3 regions of the Microcoleus sp. S13_C5 genome follow, and region 3 is predicted to be linked to each of the others. Evidence: riboswitches for the same ligand, from Rfam matches in the RefSeq annotation. Region 3 holds a riboswitch; each other region holds the start of a gene.
The links. Region 3 has a riboswitch for cobalamin ahead of QUA04_RS01740 (DUF1636 domain-containing protein). Riboswitches for the same ligand answer to the same signal wherever they lie in the genome.

Region 1 (3,278 bases), on a different contig from region 3:
CAAATCAAGGCAAATTGGCGCTTTACGGCAGTTCAACTCTTTACACCTTTCAAACGCTAAAAGACGGGCAAAAAGACATTGACGGGCTTGTTTTGTCTGTTTCCTGGCATCCTGAAACTAATCCCGGCAGCACTTTCCCAAAAAATGCCAGTCAGCGCTGGGGAGGAGTAGTAAATTGGCGAACAGCAACGAGTTTTGACGCAACTCAAGCTGTGATCGCTGGATTGCGGCAAAGCAATACGCGGGAAGGCTTGCAACAAGCACTCAGAAATCCGAATTTCTCGGCAGCGGGATCAAGCGAGGATGTGAAGTTTTTGCCCACAGGCGATCGGGCTGGTAAGCCGATTTTAGTGCAAGTTAAACAAGGTGGAAGCACTGGCTATAACTTTGTCCCGCTGCGGTGAGTTGGTTAAGTGCGATCGGACTCACATCTTGCACATTCTCAATCAGCCTTTCAGGGGCGGGCTCTCCTGCCCGCCCCACAATAAAATTTCCTCTTTGTGGAACAGGCAGCTTGCCTGTTTCTTAGCATGATTAAAATCTAATTTTATGTTAATTAACATGATTATTAAGAGAAAATAAAATGGAAAATTAAAGGAGAGCGTTGTATATAATCGCGCCAGTTGAAACCAAAACCTACAGGGCTGAAGAATATCTAGAAGCTGAAGTCAATTCTCAGAATCGGCATGAATTTATCAATGGGGAGATGGTTCTGATGACGGGCGACACACCGAATCACAATATAGAATTGAAAAGGAAGTCAAAGGCCGACAGGATGCCTAGCCTCTACTCCTCATAAGAATTGTTGCAGATGTCGGATAGCTTTTTTGTCAAATATCCCAAATAGTGGTAATATCCCCGTATATCGATCGGCTCTGATGGAGAACAGCCATCAGACGTAAGGGGGAAAGTTCGGTGCGAATCCGGCGCTGTCCCGCAACTGTAATGAGATCATTGCATCTCTGAGTCAGGATGCCCGCCGATTTGTTTACCTGTTGTTTTTCATCTGCGAGGTATGGATGATGGTGAGTTTATTATTTTTTAAATTATTGGATTGGGGTTTTTTAACCGCAGATATCAGCAGATAAACACAGATGAACGCTGCTGTAATTCGCTCGGGGTTCTGAAGCGTATCTTATTTTAATGAAAAAAAAATGCGAATCGAAGATAGTGTTTGGCAGGGGAGTTTTGGCTACTGGCAAAACTTGTTTATTCACCAGAATATTTTGCAAATCGGACATACTGCTTGGAATGGCTTTTTGCATCAAGGACGAGGCTTGGTTGCTTGCAACATCAATACTCCCATTAACGGTTCTGTGAATTGGAGTGTAGATACTATAAAGTACGAGCTGCAATTTATTTCCCAATTGCACGCAACTGCTTATTTGCAACAACTAGAACTAGAGGAAAACACTGTTTCAAATCTGCTCCAAATCATTGATAGCTACCAGCCCAAGGAAGCAATTATATTTTTGTCGATCGCCAACGGTCAGATTGATATCAATTTGTTGCAAAAGTTGGCAATTTCTCCTGTTGAGTGCTATGAACAAGTATGCAAGCGCTGGGAAGAATTTCAACTCTGCCCTAAATCCTAAAACTTACTAAATTTTCCGAATGTCGCAGCCAAAATCAATCGAAATTTCTAAGGTAACTCGCTACCAAAATGCAGCGCTTAATTACTATTTGGGCCTGACAGATTCGCCCTACCTTCACTACGGCTATTGGGAAACCCTACCTGTGCCCGCTGACGAACTAACGATCGCACGATTGCGCCTCGCTCAGCAAGCTTATACTGTAAAACTGTTGGATGCTATCCCCAAAGGCACTCATACGATACTCGATGTGGGCTGCGGGATTGGCGGAAATGCGGCTTATTTGCTCGATCGAGGTTTTGCAGTCGAAGGGCTCGCACCCGATCCGTTCCAACAACAGCGCTTTCTTAAGTGTACGGGCGATAGGGCAATCTTCCACCTCACGAGGTTTGAAGACTTCAAAGCAACCCATTGCTACGATCTTATTCTCTTTAGCGAAAGTAGCCAGTATATGTCGGCTGTTGATATTGCTAAGGGTGCCGCCAAAATCCTCAATCATGGTGGCTACGTGTTGCTGGCCGATATGCTGCGATCTGATGCTAATTATAAAGAGGGAATGTTCTCTAATTGTCATGTTGTTACGGAACTTCATGCAGCATTAAAGCAGGCTGGATTCAGTTTAGTAAAAAGTGAGGATATTTCGGCCCATATTTTGCCTACCATCGATTTGTATGTCGATACTTTCCGCAGGTATGGACTAAATACAATGATCTATGTTGCCGATTTGATTGCGATCACAGTTCCCCCCGTCCACAAATTCCTGCGCTGGATATTTCGTCGCTGGTTCAAGAAGCTGGTGGTTGAAGGATTGGAGGCGGGCCAACTTTTTGAGCAACATCTCTGTTATGAAATGCAACTTTGGCAGTTGTCAAAATCTGATCGAGGCTGACACAAATACAATGGAAATCGGTAATCGATAATTGGTAATAATTCATCGGTAATCGGTAATTGGAGGCATAGCCTCCGGGTATTTATTCCCAGGTTATGCCTGGGAACAAGGCTATACAAAATAAAAAATAAAAAATAACGAATATGTCTGAATGGATTCTCGAATTCGCTGGCACTTCCTACTCCTATCCCTGCGGTTCGCGAGTAGCAATTCAGGGTTTAAATCTCAAAGTCCCCGCTGGGAAACGGTGCGGGCTGATCGGTCAAAATGGCTGTGGCAAAACTACATTTTTTCTGTTAGCAAATGGCTTATATCAACCGCAACAGGGAATCATTAGCTGGCAAGGTGAACCCTTTCGCTACGATCGCAAATCTTTGATGCAACTGCGCCAACAAATCGGACTCGTATTTCAAAATCCCGAACATCAATTAGTAGCTTCGACGGTAGAAGAAGATATTTCCTATGGATTGTACAATTTAGGCTTGAGAGAATCCGAAATTGCTCAACAGGTACAGCAGGCGATCGACCAATTCGATCTAAGCGAACTCGCCCGCGAACCAATTCACAATCTCAGTTTGGGGCAGAAAAAGCGGGTTTCCATCGCCGATATCATGGTTCTCAAGCCGAAACTGCTGCTGTTAGATGAACCTACCGCCTATCTCGATCCGCGTCACACCCGACAACTGATCGGTTTACTCCAACAAATTCACAACGCCGGAACCACTATTCTTTTAGCAAGTCACGACCTCGATTTCATCTACCGCTGGGCAGATTGGGTGTTTGTGATGGATCGAGGA
Region 2 (3,278 bases), on a different contig from region 3:
CATCTTTTCGTGCTGGATCTCAATGTTTGCCGTCCAACTCTCTGTTTTTCCCAAATCTAGCTCGATCTTTCCTGATTTTTGCGATAAATATTCACACATTTCTGGACGCAGAAACCGGGTTTTTTCCAGAAAATTCTCCGTTGAGGACGATCGATCTCGGTTGAAAAACCCGGTTTCTGAGCGTCTAGAGTCGGTCAGTCTGGTACTCTTGATTACCATCAACTCAGATTATCAGGATCTATCCCCAACTCTCGCAATCGCTGAGCTAGTCGATCGGCGCGCTGCGATTCCTGTTGGGCGCGCAGCGCTGATTCTTTTACCTTTTCTTCAGGAGTCAGATAACGTTGGCCATCGGCATCATACCAATACAACCACTCTCTTGTCACCCCAGAATAATTTCCCCTTTCACAACCAATCCCCAAACCAATTTCTGGCATCCAAACTGGATGTCCTGGCTGTAACTCGTACTTCCCATTGACTAACTTGTGTACTTCTAAACGGGGTTTACGACGGCGGCGGGAAGAATAAATGACGTAATAAACTACGCCTAAAGCTTGATATTCCTCCAACTTTGTGCTGTATTCCTTGCGATAAGTTGGGGAAACAACTTCTAGCACAAAAGTCGGCAGAACATTTTCATCCCACAGCACGTAACTGGGGCGCAATTCTTCGTCGTAAAACCTTTCTACTCCTAAACTTAAGAAAGCATCGGGGACAATGGGCGGTTCGTCAGGGTGATGATAAATACCCATATCTATGCCAAAAAACCAGTCCATGCGTTCTGACCAAACTATGAGCAATATTGCTTTTAACAACCCTGGTATTAGCTCTTGCAGTTCGTTATCCACAGGCGTTTCATCCGAGTCTGGTAGTTCATCGGCGGAGGGCAAGTTCCTCGGCAAGTTGTACTGTAACATTGCGGCTTTCCTCAAAACTCATTAATATTATACCGTTGACTTGTTTGGCGATAGTATTTATTGAACGAACCGCCAAGACGCGAAGGAAAAGAAGAGAATATGATAGGTAATTTTGACTGAGTTAATCTGAATGAATTTTTGTAAAATATTTGCTGAGACTTACGCGATCGACTAAACTATGTCTAACCAGTCGGTTCTAATGGGGAGCAGCCATTAGAGGAAACGGGGAAAGTTCGGTGCAAGTCCGGCGCTGTCCCGCAACTGTAATGAGAGTCATGTCGCTTTCTGAGTCAGGATGCCCGCCGATGTGTTAGTTTACATAGTCTCATCTGCGAGGTTCAGTGTGAAGACCAGAAATCGGAAATTGGTCAGCTTGGGATTGATGGCTGGCTTGAGTTGTTATATTGTCCTGGCATCGGCAACGCCCGCCGCAGCTATGCACATTTCGGAAGGTTTTTTGCCGATGCAATGGGCTGCGTTTTGGTGGATGGTGGCGTTGCCTTTTTTTGCCTTTGGGTTGCGATCGATTACTCGCATTACAAAAGAACACCCGGAACTTAAACTATTGCTGGCTTTGGCGGGTGCGTTTACTTTTGTGCTTTCAGCTTTAAAAATTCCTTCGGTAACGGGCAGTTGTTCTCACCCGACGGGTACCGGTTTGGGTGCAATTTTGTTCGGCCCTTCGGTGATGGCTGTACTGGGGGCTTTAGTTTTGTTGTTTCAAACGTTACTGTTAGCGCATGGTGGCTTGACAACGCTGGGAGCGAATATGTTTTCGATGGCGATTGTCGGCCCTTTCGCTGCGTATTTTATCTATCAATTGCTGTTGCGAACTGGTAGGCAGCGGGCGGCAATTTTTTGTGCGGCGGCTTTGGCAGATTTGCTGACTTATGTGACGACTTCGATTCAATTAGCATTAGCTTTTCCCGCAGCCAGTGGCGGTTTTATGGCTTCGTTTCTAAAGTTTGCTGGCATCTTTGCTATCACTCAAGTACCTCTGGCTATTAGTGAGGGATTGCTGACTCTATTGGTCTGGAATTGGCTGCATTCTTACGGGAAGCAGGAGTTGGAAACTTTGAAATTATTGAGACAGGACTCATAAGCCGTGAATCAAAAACCTACAAAAAATCACCAATCTACTTCCCGGCAAAATTTACTGTTGGCTGGCGCGGTGATTGTTCTGGCAGCGTTTCCTCTCGTTTTTGTGCGGGGTAAATACGGCGGTTCGGATGACCAAGCTAAGAAAGCAATTACCGAAATTCAACCGGGTTATAAACCTTGGTTTAATAATTTGTTTGAGCCCGCTAGTAGCGAAATTTCAAGTCTATTGTTTGCGTCTCAAGCGGCGATGGGGGCTGGCGTAGTTGGGTACGTCCTTGGGTTGTATAAAGGCCGATCGCAATCTCGGCAGCAGTCTGATCGTAAATCGTCGGAATGAACCATCAAATTGATAGTCTGGCTTATACAAATCGCTTGCGGGGGTTGCCGTCATCTCACAAGTTATCCTTTGCGATCGCCCTTTTAATTCTGTCTCTAGTTTCTGGGGCGATCGTCCAATTGTCGATCGCCCTTTGGTTGGCCGTCTGGATCGTCATTTATGCGGGTATTCCGGGGAAACTGTATTTGCGGTTGCTGTCGCTACCGTTGATGTTTTTGCTGACAAGTTTACCTGCTTTGGCGCTGGGTGCGGTTGCGAGCGATCGTATCCCCGCAATTCAGTGGGATATTTGGCAAGGTTGGGGCATTAGCATCGGCACTTTTTATCTGTATGTAAGTCGCACAGGAATATACCAAGTGAGCTTGCTATTTGCCCGCGCCTTCGCATCGACAAGTTGTATGTATTTCATCCTCTTGACGGTTCCATTTACCGAAACCTTGCAAATTCTCAGACAATTACGGTGTCCAGAGTTAGTCACAGAACTGCTATTACTAATGTATCGGTTTATTTTTAGCTTATTGGCGATCGCCGATGAACTTTGGATAGCACAAAACTCTCGCTGTGGCTACCGCACTTGGAAACTGGGAATGAACAGTTTAAGCATTTTAATCGGGCAATTGCTTCAGCGAACTTTGGAAAACTACCGTCAAGTTTCGTTGAGTTTAGCGTCACGCGGCTTTAATGGAGAACTGCGCGTTTGGCATTCTTACCCTTACAAGCCTTCGCGAAGATATATATTTGAAGCTTTGTTTGGGTGTACATTTTTAACTTTGTTAAACGTGCTATTTCAACATTAAATTACTCGTTCCCAGGCTCTGCCTGGTAAGGCAGAACCGGAGGATCTGCCTCCAATTTCCCCTTCGCCACGCGAGGCAGATCCTCTGGAAATCGGTTCCCAGGCAGAGCTTAGGAACCAGTCAAAT
Region 3 (3,278 bases):
TTGTGATCTCAGCAACTGACACTCCCAATAATACACTCATAAAAATGGTAGTAACAATATAATTCTCGGTATCTTTGTCGTCAAAGAAGTTGGGGCTTGCAATCTGGTGCAGCATAAAACCTGCTAAAATAAAACTGCACATAAAAGCCAGCCTGCTGACAGACAAAGCGTTAGTTCTTTGCGGTACTGGTAGGGCAGATGTGGTGACTTGTAATTCTATTGTATGAGTTTCTGGTTCAGAATTTGCGCGCAAGATGATTTGGCGGTTGTAAGTTTGACTTGCCAGCAATTGGCTCGTATCGACGGCGATTGTGCACTCGATATCATTGCTTTCAAATGCCTGCGGTTCAAAGGAGATCCAAGAGTGGTCGTAGGGCGTGTGGGGCGGATCGTTCGGATGCGGCGCGACTTGCCACCTGCCACAAAGCCTTGTATCGGGAATTGGGTTGCTAATTGCAATAGTTTGTGTTAAGATTTCTCCATATTCAGTAGCAGTGAATTGAATGCGATCGCGCTCAATTCTCACTTTCGGCAAGCTGCTGACATCCAAAGATTCTAGCGCAGTTAAAGCATCCGCAGCCGATGGATATCTGTCTTGCAATCTCGGCGCTACCATCCTTTCCAGCCAATTCATCCAACCTTGCTGCAATGGCGGTACTAAATGCCGGAAATGAATGCCATAATTGGCATCAACTAAATTACCGACATCCGCCGATTTTGTCCCAGTTAACAAACAAATCAGCGTTATCCCCAAGCCGTAAAGGTCGGATGCTTTTGTTAATTTTCGGTTGAACATTTGTTCGGGTGGCATGAATCCCATCGTGCCTTTGACGACGCTGCTAGCCGCGATATTTCCACCTCCTAGCCGAGCAAAACCGAAGTCTACTAAATAAACGTGGAGTTCGTCATCTATTAACAAGTTTTCTGGCTTAATGTCGCGGTGAATTATCGGCGGTTTCTGAGATTGCAGGTCAACTAAAATCTCTAAAGTTGCGATCGCAATTTGCTTGATATCCGGCGGCGAAAAAGTCCGCGCGACAGCAGATTCGGCATTTTTGTATTCCTGCACCATGCAGAAACCGCTGTTAGTTTGAAAAGAATCGAGATAGCGGGGAATGCCCGGGGAATCCAGATTTTGCAAAACTTGAATTTCTTGTTCGTAAGCTTCGTATTCTGTCCAGCTAGCACCTAATTGGGCAAATTGAAATTGCTTAATTACCACTAATTTTTGTTGAGTATTCGTATTTTTCGCTAAGTATGTAACTCGGCCGCCGAGACTGTTGTGTCCGAGTTTTTTTTCAATCTGATAGCCGTGAGTGGAAAAATCGGGGAAGGCGTTCATATAGTTTGTAGTAATGTTCTTGTGGGATGGTCTTCTAGCCCGTCATTAACAGGCAAGATGCCTGTTACACAAACAGTGAATTTTTATTGGATGGGCTTCTATCCTGTCAGCAACAGGCAAGATGCCTGTTCCACAAAGAGTTATTTTTTTTTGTGGGGTTATATCCTGTCAGCAACAGGCAAGATGCCTGTTCCACAAAGAGTTATTTTTTTTGGGATGGATCGACATTACCAACATAACTTTTTTGAAAAAAGGCGGCAAGTGCGGTATGATGTGATTTCGCGATCGGTTCTAGCGGGGAGCAGCCGTTAGAGGAAACGGGGAAAGTTCGGTGCAAGTCCGGCGCTGTCCCGCAACTGTAATGAAACCCTTGTGGTTTCTCAAGTCAGAATGCCCGCCGATATCTAACTCACTTTTGAACGCATCTGCGAGGTACGGATGATGGATGGAATTAACACGGCTGTACGCACAAAGCACAGTCTGTTTGTTTGCACTGCTTGCGCTAGTGTTTGGAAAAACGGCAAGCGCGAAGGCAAAAGCGGCGGTCAACAATTCATGGAAAATTTGTCGCAACTCGCTAAAGATTGGGAGTTTTATGATAAGTTTGAGATTCAAGAGGTTGAGTGCATGAGTGCTTGCAGTCACTCTTGTGCGGTGTCTTTTGCTGCTGTTGGAAAGTACACTTATCTGTTTGGTGATTTACCAGCAAATGAGTCGGAAAGCGTCGAGGCGGTACTCGAATGCGCGGGTCAATACTATGCTAAACCGGACGGTTTGTTGCCTTGGTCTGAGCGTCCTCAAGCTCTGAAAAAAGGTGTTTTAGCAAAGATTCCACCACTACCAAATTAGATAGCTTTGTAGTAAGGACTTTAGTTTTTTCCTTATCGTTCCTAGGCTTGGCCTGGTAACGCGTACCCAGAGGAGGAAGAGCCTCGTATTAAAAGCGCTCCTTTACTCCAGCGAGGCAGAGCCTCTAGATTAGCATTCCCAGGCAGAGCCTGGGAACGAGATATCCCACCACCAAATAAGCACAAAATTATCAATGCACAAAATTCCTGTTACTGTCATCACTGGTTTTCTCGGTAGCGGCAAAACTACCTTAATTCGCCACTTATTGCAAAATAATCAAGGTCGCCGCATTGCTGTTCTGGTTAACGAATTTGGCGAAATCGGTATTGACGGAGAATTGCTGCGCGATTGCCAAGTTTGCGACGAAGAAGAAAATGTGGGCAGCAATATTGTTGAACTAACAAATGGTTGTCTTTGCTGCACTGTTCAAGAGGAATTCTTGCCGACTATGCAGGAATTGTTGAAGCGCCGAGAACAAATTGATTGTATCTTAATTGAGACTTCGGGTCTCGCACTTCCTAAACCTTTAATTCAAGCTTTTCGCTGGCCGGAAATTCGCACCGGTGCTACAGTGGACGGTGTTGTTGCTGTTGTCGATTGCGAAGCTATTGCTAGCGGTTCTTTTGTCGGTGATATCGATGCTTTGATGGCACAGCGACAGGCTGATTCTAGTTTAGATCACGAAACTCCGATCGAGGAATTGTTTGAAGACCAGTTAGCCTGTGCCGATATGGTACTTTTAACGAAGGTCGATCGCGTAGATGCTGAAACTCACAAGAAAGTCCAAAGCTGGTTGCAACAAGAGTTGCGTCCGAGTGTGAAAATTGTGCCTTGCAAAGGTGGCGAAATTAACCCCGATGTGCTAATGGGATTTAATGCGGCGGTTGAGGATGATTTGGAGTCTCGTCCGAGTCACCACGACACTGAGGAGGAACACGAACATGATGATGATATTAACTCGACTTTCTTTATTGCCGATCGCGAATTTGAACCTGAAGCTTTGGTGAAAAAACTGCAATCCTTAATGCAGCAGGAGGAAATCTATCGGATTAAAGGGTTTGTGGCGGTTCCCAAGAAACCGATGAGG

Region 1: linked by a shared signal. The riboswitch ahead of QUA04_RS23805 (hypothetical protein) and the one ahead of QUA04_RS01740 (DUF1636 domain-containing protein) in region 3 are both predicted to bind cobalamin.
Region 2: linked by a shared signal. The riboswitch ahead of QUA04_RS23775 (energy-coupling factor ABC transporter permease) and the one ahead of QUA04_RS01740 (DUF1636 domain-containing protein) in region 3 are both predicted to bind cobalamin.

Annotation. Positions count from the first base shown of each region.
Region 1 covers NZ_JAUBPR010000121.1:13,116-16,393, forward strand. Annotated here, with positions in the region: gene QUA04_RS23800 (ABC transporter substrate-binding protein) at 1-404, shown strand, start outside; cobalamin riboswitch at 854-998, shown strand; gene QUA04_RS23805 (hypothetical protein) at 1,155-1,595, shown strand; gene QUA04_RS23810 (methyltransferase domain-containing protein) at 1,615-2,481, shown strand; gene QUA04_RS23815 (ABC transporter ATP-binding protein) at 2,625-3,278, shown strand, end outside.
Region 2 covers NZ_JAUBPR010000121.1:5,843-9,120, forward strand. Annotated here, with positions in the region: gene QUA04_RS23770 (Uma2 family endonuclease) at 219-917, opposite strand; cobalamin riboswitch at 1,092-1,238, shown strand; gene QUA04_RS23775 (energy-coupling factor ABC transporter permease) at 1,300-2,019, shown strand; gene QUA04_RS23780 (energy-coupling factor ABC transporter substrate-binding protein) at 2,023-2,355, shown strand; gene cbiQ (cobalt ECF transporter T component CbiQ) at 2,352-3,152, shown strand.
Region 3 covers NZ_JAUBPR010000003.1:50,843-54,120, reverse strand. Annotated here, with positions in the region: gene QUA04_RS01745 (protein kinase domain-containing protein) at 1-1,342, opposite strand, end outside; cobalamin riboswitch at 1,612-1,758, shown strand; gene QUA04_RS01740 (DUF1636 domain-containing protein) at 1,781-2,191, shown strand; gene cobW (cobalamin biosynthesis protein CobW) at 2,385-3,278, shown strand, end outside.